4 regions of the Propionispora hippei DSM 15287 genome follow, and region 2 is predicted to be linked to each of the others. Evidence: riboswitches for the same ligand, from Rfam matches in the RefSeq annotation. Region 2 holds a riboswitch; each other region holds the start of a gene.
The links. A riboswitch is a leader RNA that binds a small molecule or an ion and turns the genes downstream of it on or off. The one in region 2 is predicted to bind cyclic di-GMP.
Positions count from the first base shown of each region.

Region 1: it holds a riboswitch for cyclic di-GMP, as region 2 does, so the genes downstream of both, F3H20_RS06565 (methyl-accepting chemotaxis protein) here and F3H20_RS08115 (bifunctional diguanylate cyclase/phosphodiesterase) in region 2, are expected to answer to the same signal.
Region 3: it holds a riboswitch for cyclic di-GMP, as region 2 does, so the genes downstream of both, F3H20_RS17395 (V4R domain-containing protein) here and F3H20_RS08115 (bifunctional diguanylate cyclase/phosphodiesterase) in region 2, are expected to answer to the same signal.
Region 4: it holds a riboswitch for cyclic di-GMP, as region 2 does, so the genes downstream of both, F3H20_RS17130 (hypothetical protein) here and F3H20_RS08115 (bifunctional diguanylate cyclase/phosphodiesterase) in region 2, are expected to answer to the same signal.

Region 1 covers NZ_FQZD01000009.1:70,397-73,592, forward strand. The annotation lists gene F3H20_RS06565 (methyl-accepting chemotaxis protein) at 1-1,974, opposite strand, end outside; cyclic di-GMP riboswitch class I at 2,170-2,257, opposite strand; gene F3H20_RS06570 (HAD family hydrolase) at 2,581-3,196, opposite strand, start outside.
Region 2 covers NZ_FQZD01000011.1:103,865-107,060, reverse strand. The annotation lists gene F3H20_RS08115 (bifunctional diguanylate cyclase/phosphodiesterase) at 1-1,889, opposite strand, end outside; cyclic di-GMP riboswitch class I at 1,995-2,081, opposite strand; gene F3H20_RS19880 (hypothetical protein) at 2,208-2,381, opposite strand; gene nrdD (anaerobic ribonucleoside-triphosphate reductase) at 2,405-2,704, opposite strand; gene F3H20_RS08105 (HAD family hydrolase) at 2,943-3,196, opposite strand, start outside.
Region 3 covers NZ_FQZD01000045.1:10,638-13,833, reverse strand. The annotation lists gene F3H20_RS17405 (DNRLRE domain-containing protein) at 1-173, shown strand, start outside; gene F3H20_RS17400 (DUF429 domain-containing protein) at 231-992, shown strand; cyclic di-GMP riboswitch class I at 1,097-1,190, shown strand; gene F3H20_RS17395 (V4R domain-containing protein) at 1,317-1,835, shown strand; gene F3H20_RS17390 (PAS domain S-box protein) at 1,864-3,196, shown strand, end outside.
Region 4 covers NZ_FQZD01000043.1:17,736-20,931, reverse strand. The annotation lists gene thiD (bifunctional hydroxymethylpyrimidine kinase/phosphomethylpyrimidine kinase) at 1-424, opposite strand, end outside; gene F3H20_RS17135 (hypothetical protein) at 529-1,197, opposite strand; gene F3H20_RS17130 (hypothetical protein) at 1,477-1,713, opposite strand; cyclic di-GMP riboswitch class I at 1,767-1,851, opposite strand; gene F3H20_RS17125 (hypothetical protein) at 2,130-2,798, opposite strand; gene F3H20_RS17120 (DUF1858 domain-containing protein) at 2,843-3,196, opposite strand, start outside.

The DNA.
Region 1 (3,196 bases), on a different contig from region 2:
CCGGCCTACGGCTCGGGTTAATTCTGCAGCCATTTTAGCAAGGGTTTGACTGGAGGCAGCAATTTCTTCCATAGTTGCCGATTGTTCCTCTGTCACAGCCGACACCGTCTGAGCCTTACTGGCAGCTCCTTTGCTGATCGTGTCAATATCCTTCACAGACTGGATAATTTGCTGGCTGCCACCGGTCATTTGCTGTATAGAGGCAGAAATTTCCCTGGTCTGTTCCGATACGGTATCGATAGATTGGAAAATAGCCTGAAAAGCACGTCCGGACTCTACAACCACTTCCGCGCCATTGCGGACCTCTCTGGTGCCTCCTTCCATGGCCAGTACCGCGTCAGCCGTATTGTGCTGTATTTCAGCAATTAAAGTACTAATTTGCTTCGCAGCTTCCTGTGATTGTTCGGCTAGTTTGCGGACTTCTTCCGCCACTACGGCAAAACCCCGTCCCTGTTCTCCGGCACGGGCTGCTTCAATGGCAGCATTAAGTGCCAGCAGATTGGTCTGGCCGGCCAATCCGGAAATGGTATCGACAATCTGGCCGATCTCCTGGGAAGCAGCTCCCAGCTTGACCACCACCTGCGAAGAATGCGCCACAGCCTTTTCGATATTTCCCATTTGTCTAATGACGTTTTCCACCGTCTTGTTGCCTTCTTGCGCCGTTTCAGCCGACTGCGACGAAGTACCGGCCACCTGGTTGGCATGAGCGGCAATTTGGTCAATGCTGTCCGACATTTGTTCAACAACCGCCGTTGCGCCATCGACAGCCCGCAATTGTTTTTCCGCTCCATCCGCTACTTCTCCGATCACTGCCGCCACCTGAGCAGCTGTCTGAGCCGACAGATCGGCATTGGCATTCAATGTCTGGCTGGCAGCGGCAAGCTGCAGAGCTACTTGCTGGATTTGGGAAATTAAGTTGCAAAGCTGTTGTAGCGTATTGCCAATAGCCCCCTCCAGGCGTCCGACCTCACCCCGTTTGTCCCGGGCGAAGGAAATACTCAAATCACCCTGCGCTACCTGCTCCATTTTCTCCAGCAATTGATAAATAGGGTTTACTAATTGGCGTTTCATAACCAAAAGAATTAAAAAAACCGCAAGCACCAAGACACCCGCACTTAATACGCAGGTTATCAGCATGTTTTTCTGCAGTTGCGCCAATGTATTCTGCCTGTCTAATACCACTTTGATCAAGGCTTTGACCTGACCGGAGTAATCCCGGACCGGAACCGCTACATAAGCCTTCTCACCGTTATTACTATAGCCGTAGCTCATCGCACCGCTGGCCGCAACCTGCCGGGCAGTATCGATCGGCAGCGCCAGCAGGTCTTCATCCGCAGTCGCTGCCAACAGCTTGTCCGTTCCGTCTGGGTTCAACTCATAGCAATAATACTCACCGGGGAATTTGGCCTTTAATTGTTTTTCCAAAAAGACTTTATCAAAATTCATGCCTGTTTCCACCGTACCGACAGGGGCATTATTGAAATAAACTGGCATAACAGCGCGAAAACCCCAGCCGGTAACGCCGGCTTCAATGCCGACAACAGGCTTAAGGGATTTGTTAGCCTCGACTACCGTTTTTCTAAAGCCCGATAAGTCATCACCAAACTTACCCGGCGCATTAATTCGTAAAAAAGAAGTCGCCGGCGCCAGATGGAACTGCATTTGTTCTACGCCCTGCTCCTTAAGCTGCTTATACACCGGGCCAACCAGCCGGAATAAACCTTCCCGGTCCCGCTCGCTAAGCAGGCGTGCCACTTCCGGATTATAGGCAAGGGAAGCGGCGACCGCAGCGGAACGATTCAAATATTCTTCAATACTGGTTTGGACAATCATGTCTATTTTTTTAAATTCCTGTGCTTCATCCTCTAGAATGAGATTCCGTTGATTGCGGTAGCTTAATCCGCCGACAAGCAACAAGCTTATGACAATAACAGCCGTTATAACAATAGTGAGTTGTGACTTTAACATTTTCATAAAAATCCCCCTGACTTTTTGGTATCAACTGTCATTTTCAATCATCGGAAATCGCTTTGCAATGTCCTTAAGGTTGCTGCTGCCCTCCTCTCATCGGAGCTGGTTCCGCCACCTTGGGTTCTGTCCACTTTTTTGCAGTAAGCCGGCCAGGTTTACTGATCGAAAACAAAAAAAACAGGCTACGATTGATATTTCAATCGCAGCCTGGCAGTCATCGGTAGCTAACCCTTTAGACCCATGGCTTTGCGTCCTCACCTTTCGGCTGAGTTTGCCCATTCCATTTATTTTCCTTTTCGACAAATTACAGGAAAATCCTCTTGCTATTCTACAAAACTCACTCATATTTTGACTTTTTCGTCAGCAAGCTCACTGTAGCTATGTCTCACTCAATGGACCACTTCCTGCAGCATGCCGTTCCTGATCCGGCCCACTATATCCAAATCATCAACCTGATAAGTTATATATTCCTATCCGATCTTACTATGCGCGACATTTAGCCTATACCCTAACCCGGAAAACCACTCGGCCGCTGAACTGAAGTTTATATCAAGACAGCCTGATACCCGTCAACGGATACCAGGCTGTCTTCTTTGGCTTAGACAACATTCAGATCACATTATATTTTTTCAGTGCCTTATAAATTCCGTCCTTATCCACATCGTCGGTTACCGCAAAGGCAGCCGCCTTCAGTTCTTCGGTGGCATTTCCCATGGCAATGCCATAGTTCACCTGGCGCATCATCTCCAGGTCATTGCGGGCATCGCCAAAAGCGAAGGTATTGGCAAAATCAATACCCAGTTTTTCGTGCAAAAAGCGGACACCCTTGCCTTTGGTATGGCCGGGCAAGTGGATATCCATGCGAATATTTTCCGAGGTGTACATATCTACCAGCCAGTCTTTTGGCAAACAATCCCGGCAGGTAAGCATCTGTTGTTCGGCGGCAAACATAGCGGTGACCATCCCGGAGTGAATCTCTTCCGGCTGCCAGGAAAATATCCAGGGCTCATCGCCTGATAAGTCGGCACCGAACAATTCCCTATGGCGCTGTAGCACCGGATGATCCGCCGGGCTCGACCAGATACCCAGGCTGCCGGTGAAATTAAACGGCACATCATATTCCTGGAAAAGTCGCAGTAAAAAAGTAAGGTTTTCAGGTTTAAAATAATTGTCATACAGGACTTCCTGGTGAAAAGTAATATAGTTACCATTGCAGCCGATGAAT
Region 2 (3,196 bases):
AATTCCTCCGATTCGACAAATTCGAAAGTGACCCGGCCGGCCAGTCCTGAACCGGCCAATAACCGAAGTATCCGTTGCGTTACCTTGCTGTCCGCGATATCGGCTGCGCTCAAATTAATCGAAAACTCAACGTCCTTATCCTGAAAATAGGCAAAACATTTTTCCAAAATAACCTCCGTTAGCCGGGGATATATTTTAGTTTTTTTAATCACCGGCAGAAAACAGCCGGGTGAAATAATCTCGCCCTGCCGGGACAGCATGCGCACTAAGGCCTCATACTTGGTAACCCGGCCGGTGCAAAGCTCCAGAATCGGCTGATAATAGAGCAAAATGCGGTCCTCTTCAATGGCTTCCTGCACCTCTTGCACCCAGTATAAATTATGGTGATAACTGTCTTTTACCGGCAGGTCGTCACCATATACCTGGACCTTAAGGTGACGCTGGCGGGCATAGCGAAGGGCCATTTGCGCCTTTTCCAGCGGACTTTCGGCAGTGAAGGACAGGCCAATGCTGACAAAAACAGGATGCAGTTGTCCATGGATTGAAAATTTGGTTTGTTCAATACAGTCATACATGTCCAGGATATTTCTTTTAAACAGGTTTGGCTCCACGCCGTCAGCCAACAGGGCATACTCATCACCCGACAGCCGGTATACCTCATAACTGCAGCGGCCCGCTTCCTGCAGGATGCAGGACGCTACATCGCGCAATACCTTATCGCCTGCCTGGCAGCCGTAAAATTCATTAATGGCCCGGAAATTTTCAATATTGATAATCGCCACACAAGGTTTCTGCTTTACCTTAATATCTTCCAGAAACCGGAACCGGTTAGGCATGGCGGTCAGATGATCGGTATATGCCATAGTCAACAATTCGGCGTTCTTCTGCTGCAAGGACTGAAGCAGCCGCTTATTTTCCAAAAAGGAAAACACCTGACGGACACTGATCAGCAACAGGCAAATGAACAACCCGACAGCCACGCTGACAAGCTCCTCCAGCTTTACCAGCAGCAGCAGGAACAGTCCGGCCACAACGCCATAGGAAAGGCAAAGCCACACGGTGCCAGGGTTATATTCCAAGCTGCCTTCCTGTCCAATCGCATACTCGCCCTGCCGGAATGACGCTGCCAAGGCAATCAGCAGATTGGCCAACCCCCAGAGCATGTGATACCAGGTGCCGGCGGAATTAGCCTCCAGCAAAGAGCCGTATAAAAAAGCCGTATCGGCAATAAAGAAAAAAATGATACTCCCCAAAAAACAATGCAGCATAGGTCGGTTAAACCGTTTAAACTGAAAATAAAATCTGGCTGTTCCGAACAGCAAGCCTAAATCCATAACAGGATATGCCAGAAAAAGCATATTGGTCAATGCCTGTTCATTGGAAAAAACAAAATACATCCGGATATAGTCCCAGCTTACCGCAAAAACAACAACCAGGAGCAGCGTAATATCAAACAGTGCCTTAAAGCAAAAGCAGGCTCCCCGGCGCTGCCAGAGCAGAGAGACATAAGCTGCCAACGTCAAAAAGGAACTTGCCACATAAAATAAATTATCCCAGCTCAAAAAGGGAAAATCAATCTGTAATGCAAGCCGGTAATACCCTTCCAAAAGAATGCCACCGGCTGAACTGCTAATTCCCAGGAACAACAACAGCCAAAACAGGGAATCTTCCCTGACCTTCCGATAGGTTTGAAATAAAAGCCCGCTTGCAACCGCCACACAGGTGAAAACCAAAGCACCGCAACCCGCCAGGCGCAGGCTTCCTGCTTCAGCCCAGCCAACACTCCAAGTAAAAAACAAAACGACATAAGCCGCCATAAACAAGAAAACCCATCTTCCTCTGGCCTGCCCCATTTGTTGTAAGAAAAAAACCAGCTTGCCTTTGTTCACTTTCGCTCCTCCGTATTGCCACCACCTCAGAATTATGCGACCTAATCCTCACAAAAACATAAAAGGCCAGGGGTCGCCTGGCCTACTAAACCGTTTTGATAGAAAACAGGCAACCTGGCAATCATAGATGCATACATCCTTAGACCCATGGCTTTGTGTCCTTACCTTTCGATAAGTTTACCCAATATTTTTTTAGATCCCTATAACATATTACATATTTTTACCAAACTCGTCAATAACTATCTGCTTTGTTAGTTATTCTCCAATTTTAGCAAGCCTGTTTCCAGCCATAAAAAAAACGCCTTGCCAGGCGTTTTTTCACCGGTCGGACTCATTCAACACCCGGTCCAGCTCGGCCTGCGTGCAGGCCGCCGGCAATGGACCGAATTCGCGGTTGCACTGTACGCATTTAAACACAACCAAGTCCACCGTCACAGCCTGTTTGACCAGTTCACTGTCACAATGGGGGCAGATGGCTTTCAACTGAGACATGGATTATCCCTCCTTGTATTTTCCTACACCAAAAGTACTGCTTCCCGTTCCTGATTATGAGGCAAGCGATCAGCCAATTCCCGCTGTTTCGCATCATTGAACTTATCCACCGTACTGAGATAGCCGGTAATCCGGCGCGTTCTTTTAATCGGGGATTGTTCAAAAGACTGAATAACCACGTCATTTCCTTCCAGGCAAAGAACAACGCGGCCCAAGGTCTTGCCTGTCTTTTGCCAAATAGCCATTTCCTCATACACATAGGCCTGTACTTCTTTTTCCGGCAGATGCTCAGGGTTTTCCACCACTACATTTTTGATTAGCATAACAATCCTCTCCAAATAGATCACTTTTAATGACTGTTTCGCCTTAAACAGTCATTATCCTGCAAAAAGCACAAGATATAGTATTTATTTTTTCGTCAATTACAATATATCGCAAAAAACAGTTTACCTTGGCCGTCATGCCGGTTATATTCCAAAAAAGTTCCGGCTTGCTGGGTTGAAGCAACCAAAATAAACACAGCCGGCAATGCCGGCCGTCTATACTATCCTATTTCCATTATCAAACAGGCTGTTCCAAAATATAGCGCCGGATAGCATGCGCCACACCGTTCTCATCATTGGAGCGGGCAACGAATTTAGCGGCCTGCTTGGCGGCAGACTCCCCGTTGGCCATCGCAATTGGCAGTCCGGCCAGTTCGAACATACTGACATCATTATAGTTATCACCAAACACGGCGGTCTGTGCCAACTGAAGCCGTCCCTGCTGCGCCAAAAACCGCAGCGCTTCTCCCTTGGACACACCACTGGCCATAA
Region 3 (3,196 bases), on a different contig from region 2:
AGGAAAAATTCAATTCTCGAATGACCGGACGTACATCCTTCGGTTCAGCGTACTGTAAAGATAAAACATTGATACCCTATATAAGAGTTGCGTATAAAGAAAAGGAAGGATCTCCTTATTTTCCTATACCCAATATCGGCTATTGTGCTACTGTTATTCCTTGCAAATCATAAGCGGTCCTGTATATCATTGTATTAACAATGATATTTTTTATGGAAGGAAATACAGAAATGGAAGCAAGAATGGGCGGTACCTGCTGGGTAGGTATTGACAGTTGCAAACGAGTGGGAAAATATCGGGGCTGGGCAGTGTTTTGGCACGACCTGTCCGGCCGGTATGGTTTTGCCGATTATCCGGATATTACCCAACTGATGGCAGAGCATGACGCTGCCGAATGTCTGCTTATCGACATCCCGATTGGGTTACCGGAAACCAGTCAGCAGAATGCGGCTAGACCGGATCAGAAATTAAGGAGTAGGCTGCCGGGAAAGGCATCCAGTGTGTTTAATACTCCCTGCCGTCAGGCCGTTTACGCCAGGGACAAGCAGAGCGCCAAGGCTTGCAATTTGCAGGTTCTTCAAAAAAGTCTGTCCGAACAGTCACTGGGGTTTACGCCAAAGATTCGCGAGGTGGATCAATTTTTACTGGAGCAGCCTCAATACATCGGCCGACTGCGGGAATCGCATCCAGAGTTCGGTTTTGCTATATTAAACGGTAATAAACCGCTGGTGAGCAAGAAAACCTTCCCAGAGGGACTTAAAGAGAGAACACAGTTGCTTTCAGAGTATTTTATACAAGCCGGACAGGCCATGACTGAAATCGAAAACCGTTATCCCAAACAATTACTGGATGATTTTATAGATGCCATGGTATTGTCGGTTATTGGCCGGCTTGGTATGCAGTATGGTTTTTCTACTATTCCTCAACGGCCGGTAGGAGATAGCAGAGGAATCCCGATGGAGATTGTATACTGTGAGCCGTGCTTAAAATAAAAAATAGATTATGGCCGAAAAATATGTTTTTTTGCCAAGGACAGAAGGAAAAGTGATAGTCAGTCTAGAAATGTAAAATTTATGTAGAATTTGTAAAAAAACGAAGGATTTTTTGGCAAACTTGTCGAAAGACAAGGACGCAAAGCTATGGATCTAACTATACCAAAGGACGGTATAAATGATTGCCAAGCCGCAAATAGGTTTTGGCGATTTTTTTTTAGTAATAAACAATTTATTTGAGGTGTTAAGTGTTGAAGTTAGCTTTCAAGCGCAGCTAATCCGAGCGTGCTTGCATGGTAGTCAAACAAAAAGAGGAGTCTTGTTATGAAGCGAAAATATGAATTTCAATGGGAATTGCTTGGCGATCTTGCTGCCGGCAGGCCGAACCTGGGGCCGATGGTTAGCACTGATGTATACAGACTTATGCAGTTTTGTTTTCGCGATGTGCTTGAGAAACATTACGGAACGGAAATGGTCGATACCTTGTTCTATGAGTCAGGGTTGCTGGCGGGAAAACAATTCTACCAGAACGTTATTAGGGATGTAAAAGATTTCAACAGTTTTATTCAGGCAATACAAACAGCCCTGGCGGATAAGAAAATCGGAATTCTACGGGTTGAATCGGCTGATCATGAAAACGGAAAATATGTAATGAGCATTTCCGAGGACTTGGATTGTTCCGGATTGCCGGAATTGGATTATGAAGTATGCGTTTATGATGAAGGTTTTATTGCCGGGCTTCTGGAAGGGTTTACCGGCAAGCAGTATAGTGTTAAGGAGATTGACTGTTGGTGTACAGGTGACAGGACTTGCCGGTTCACTGCTGAAATATCCGTGAAGTGAATCTTTGGTTTTAGAGAGGGATATCCACGTGCGTAAAGAAATGGAAGAAGAAATCAATGAAATACTGAGAGAGTTATATCAGGTGATAAAGGGAAAAGACGTGACAAACGGTGATTCTGCCTGCGCGGGAAAACATCCGGAGTTTGTCAAGCTGAAAAACGAGCTTCTCTTGCTTAGATCCTTTACTGATACACTTGCTAAAGGTGATTTGTCTTCTACAATAAACTTACGCGGATATTGGCCGGGTGCGTTAAAGGCCCTGCAGTCCAATCTGCGCCATTTGACTTGGCAAACAGGGATGGTTGCTTCCGGTGATTATAGCCAACGGGTTGATTTTATGGGAGACTTTTCCATTGCGTTTAATAGCATGGTGCTTGGTTTAAAAGATGCGGCAGAAAATGAGCGACGCTATATTGCAGAGCTTGAAAAACAACAGGAAATCATTCGGGAAAGTGAACGAAAATATAAATTTATTGCTGAAAATACGGGGGACGTAATCTGGCTGTTGGATACCGGCGGCATTATCCGATATATAAGTCCCTCGGTTGAGAAATTGTTAGGGTTTGCAGCAGTTGAACTAGAGGGGGAAAATTCGGAGCAAACGACACTTACCTTTTTGTGGAATGCTTTTCAGAAGATCACGACTGACAACATTCAATGGCACAGCAGTAAAGTACCGTTCATTGTGGAAGAGGAACAACTGCGAAAAGACCGGAAAGTGATCTGGCTTGAATCTTCCATAAGCATTGCCCGGGATCAGGCGGGTGCCCATATTGGCTATATTGGTGTTACCCGTAATATTAGTGAAAGAAAAAGAAATGAGAGTCTGCTATATCAGGCGTATGAAAGAAAAAAGAGAAGTGAGTTTTTTAATAAACTGGCTGTCCGGAATGATATAAATGATCTGGAGCTGCAGGAGTATAGTGAAAAAAACAAGCTTCATATTCCCAAAGATTTTTCTTTATTGTTTTTCGAAGTAGATACTATACCGGGAGTGTCTGATACAGCCGATCATCATTACCATAAGCAGCAGCTCGTAGATTTCTTGATCGATATATTAAATAAGAAGAATAATACGATTGCCTGGGAGACAGACATTGGTATTGTAGTCCTTAGTGATTTTGCTTCATGTCCCAACCATAAAGAACGGGAAACCGAACTGGCGGAAAGTTATGTAGCTTATATCGGTGCCTATGTCCGGAATATTCATGTTACAGCGGGGATTGGAAACTATGTAGAAGGTTGGTCAGGCTTAGCTAACCGGTTAAACAATGCGAAGACTTCGGTACGGATTGGTAAACAGGTTTGGCCGGAAAGACATATTTATCATTATGAAAATTGCGGGATTTATCAGGTACTTG
Region 4 (3,196 bases), on a different contig from region 2:
CCGCCTCGGGAATGTTGGGTGTAACCAGTGCCGCCAGAGGCAGCAATTCCTGCACCAAGGCCGCTTGGGCTTCCGGTTGCAGCAAATGATAGCCGCTTTTGGACACCATGACCGGATCGAGTACCACATTAACCGCCTGGTACTGGCGCAGCTTGGCGGCAATGGTATGGATGGTCACAGGCCGGGAAACCATGCCTATTTTAACGGCATCCACCTCAATATCTTCAAAAATCGCTTCGATCTGCTTGGCGATGATTTCCGGCTCAATGTCCTGCACCGCCAGTACGCCCTGCGTATTTTGCGCCGTTACGGCGGTAATAACACTCATACCGAACACGCCCTGGGCGGAAAAGGCTTTTAAGTCAGCCTGGATGCCGGCGCCGCCGCTGCTATCCGAGCCGGCGATGGTTAATACTTTTTTCATACCAGATTGTCCTCCCGTCTTAAGGTGTGGTTTTAACACTATCCGAAGCAACCCTGGCAGCGCTTTTTGTGCCCTAGCTCCTTCCGTTCATTTAAAAGCACACCCTACAACCAAACATTTTTAATCATTGTTTTTATCTGCTCCGGCAACGCTAGGTTAGTGCTGATATCAGAAAAGCCGTCCTGCGGCGTAAGCGAATACACGGTGAGATAATCCACCGGCCGGTAACCGAACAGCTCCAAATTGCCCAGCCGCGAATTGTACAGCGCCTGGCGAAAATCAATGGTGACAGTATTCCCATGAATATTGACATCTAACCCGTAGGAGGGATCCAGGTGTCCCACAACCTTGCTCACCATGGCCAGACTGACCCGTGAAAAAATCCACGACACGAAGGGCTTGTCCGGCAGCTTTTTATCAGTTACCTTCAGTGTTAGCAGCGATTGATCCTGATTATGTACTAATTGCTCCACCGTGCAGACCAGCACGACCCGCCCTTCCTTGACCGTCTTCGCTTCAATTCTAAGCTGGTGATTTTTTAGCGACGTAACCTTCATTTCTGTAACCGGTCCGCCGGGCTCCAGCATCGATGCCAGCGCCTGATTGATTACATCATCAGGCACATGGACCTGTCCGTTGACCATGTCGGAAAAAGTTTGGGCATCCCATACTTCCTTTATTGTAGCAACTGTCTGCGTCATGTCCGGCACCGCGCTGGCCGCCGACGGCAGCGAGAAGCCGCTGCTGAACGCATCCTGTATTATCGCAGGCATATCCAAGCTATCCATCTCCTTTGGTTTTCCTAAACCCCACCTCAGCCAGACCGGGAAAGTCCGGCATAAACAGGCAGACGAAGTATCCGTTTGTTTGGGTGTATTATTAAATTAACGAAATGACCCAGCTTATTGGCCACTAGTAATAGTTCCCTGTTTGCTGCCGTTTTCCTGCTAAGCTAAGGCCCTGCCTGACGGTTGCAAGGCTGCCATAATCGCTGATTCCGGCAACGGCTCATGAGAATCGCCCGAACCGTCCCCTTGCCCAAATTCGGGCGATTATGCCCGCAGGATGGAGCCCATACTTTCCCGCAAGACTCTTACCCAATGGCTTACCAGCCCCGTCTCTTCTTCCTCCGGCCAGTTTCCCTGTCCCGCCACAACTAAGCCGCAGCGCTTGCAACGGGTAAAGGATCGCTTCTTCTGAGCTCCCGCCGGCGTTATATCAACCTCTTCATACTGCTTGCTGCCACAAGAACATTTTCCTACAGCCAATGTCTCCATCTCCTTATCCATATGGGGAACAAGCTTCCCTCGCGGCTGATAAAAAATAAAAAATAGCCGGTGCTTTATGCAACCTGGCTATCATAGATTTACATCCTTAGACCCATGGCTTTGCGTCCCTTCCTTTAAGAAGGTTTGCTAAAAGGTTATCTATATGATCAATTCATAACTTCTTGCTTTGGGACACTGTCTAAAATAACTAAAAAAGGTAGCGCTTCAGTCCTACTGCCGATAATTCGACAAAAAGACTTTTTCTTTGCCAATTATCTACTCTTTCTATGTTTTATTATACTCGTTTTATCCGTGTCTTGGAAGGAATCATCGGAATTATTTTGTGCACGTCCAGCAGACTGCCAAATAATCATACAAAAAAACAGCCTGGTGGCTGTTTTTCCGCTTCAGCGATATCCTAGACTTCAGATCGCTTATCAAACCCGTTTAATCTCGTGCCGGTTAACGGCTTCGCCCTGAGCGGTGTCGGCAGTCTGGCTGTATTCCATGGCCGGATTGATTGCCCGGACGAAATTTTGTGTCCACTCCTGATATAACTTTTTCATGGGTTTAGCACTGATACCAACCCGTTTCCAGTTGGGTTCCTGCAGGCAGGTGCCGCTCTTCCAGATGACCTGATCAGCGCTGTTAGCCACCATGACATCGGCCTGATCACAGGGCATGCCGTTCAGCAGGTAATCATTCAGCGCCTGATAGATGCCGTCAGCCCGGTCGGTTTCATATTTATTTTGTTCGGCGGCATGACGGCCGCAGCCCTCGCCATGTTCGGCAAAAGCCCGGAAAATCGCCGCTTCGGCGTCACCGCCGCAAATCTCAAGCAATTCCTTAATCAAAGCCGCTTCTCTCGACTCGGCCAGGTTGATCTGCCGCTGCAGCCAGCCATGGATATTACCGTGCTCAATCAAATCACCCAGATCGGCATCAGGCAGTGGCTGCCCGTAGGTCTGCCACACCTGGTCCCGCAGTTCTTCCGCCGTATCGCCGCAGCATTCCTGGGCTTTGGCAAAGACCAGTTCTTCCCGTTTGATCACCAAGCGGATCTTATTGTATAGCCAATAGTGAATATGTCCTAAAAATGCACTCATCTGTATTCCTCCTGCCATAAGATAAGAAATGTAGTAAAAAAAGCCTATATAACCTTGTTCAGTGCCGCCAGAATTTCATCCACCTTGATCCCATGTATTTCCGCCGCCTTCTGGACCGCTTCCCCCGTCGAGGACGGACAGCCCAGACAGCCCATGCCAAACGAGCGGAAGACAGGTACCGTTTGCGGATATACCCGGATAATGTCACTGATCACGCTGTCGGCGGTGATCTTGTCACCCAGCACCAGCGTTCCTTCGGTCAGGCCGCCCGCCACAGGAATGATTTTTTCCCCGGCAGCCGACTGGCTGACCAGCGGTTCGGTGGTTTCGCTGACGCCCTTGTAGAATTCGGCCAGCACATCGGCCTTGAATTTTTTTAAGCCAATCCGGTCAATAAA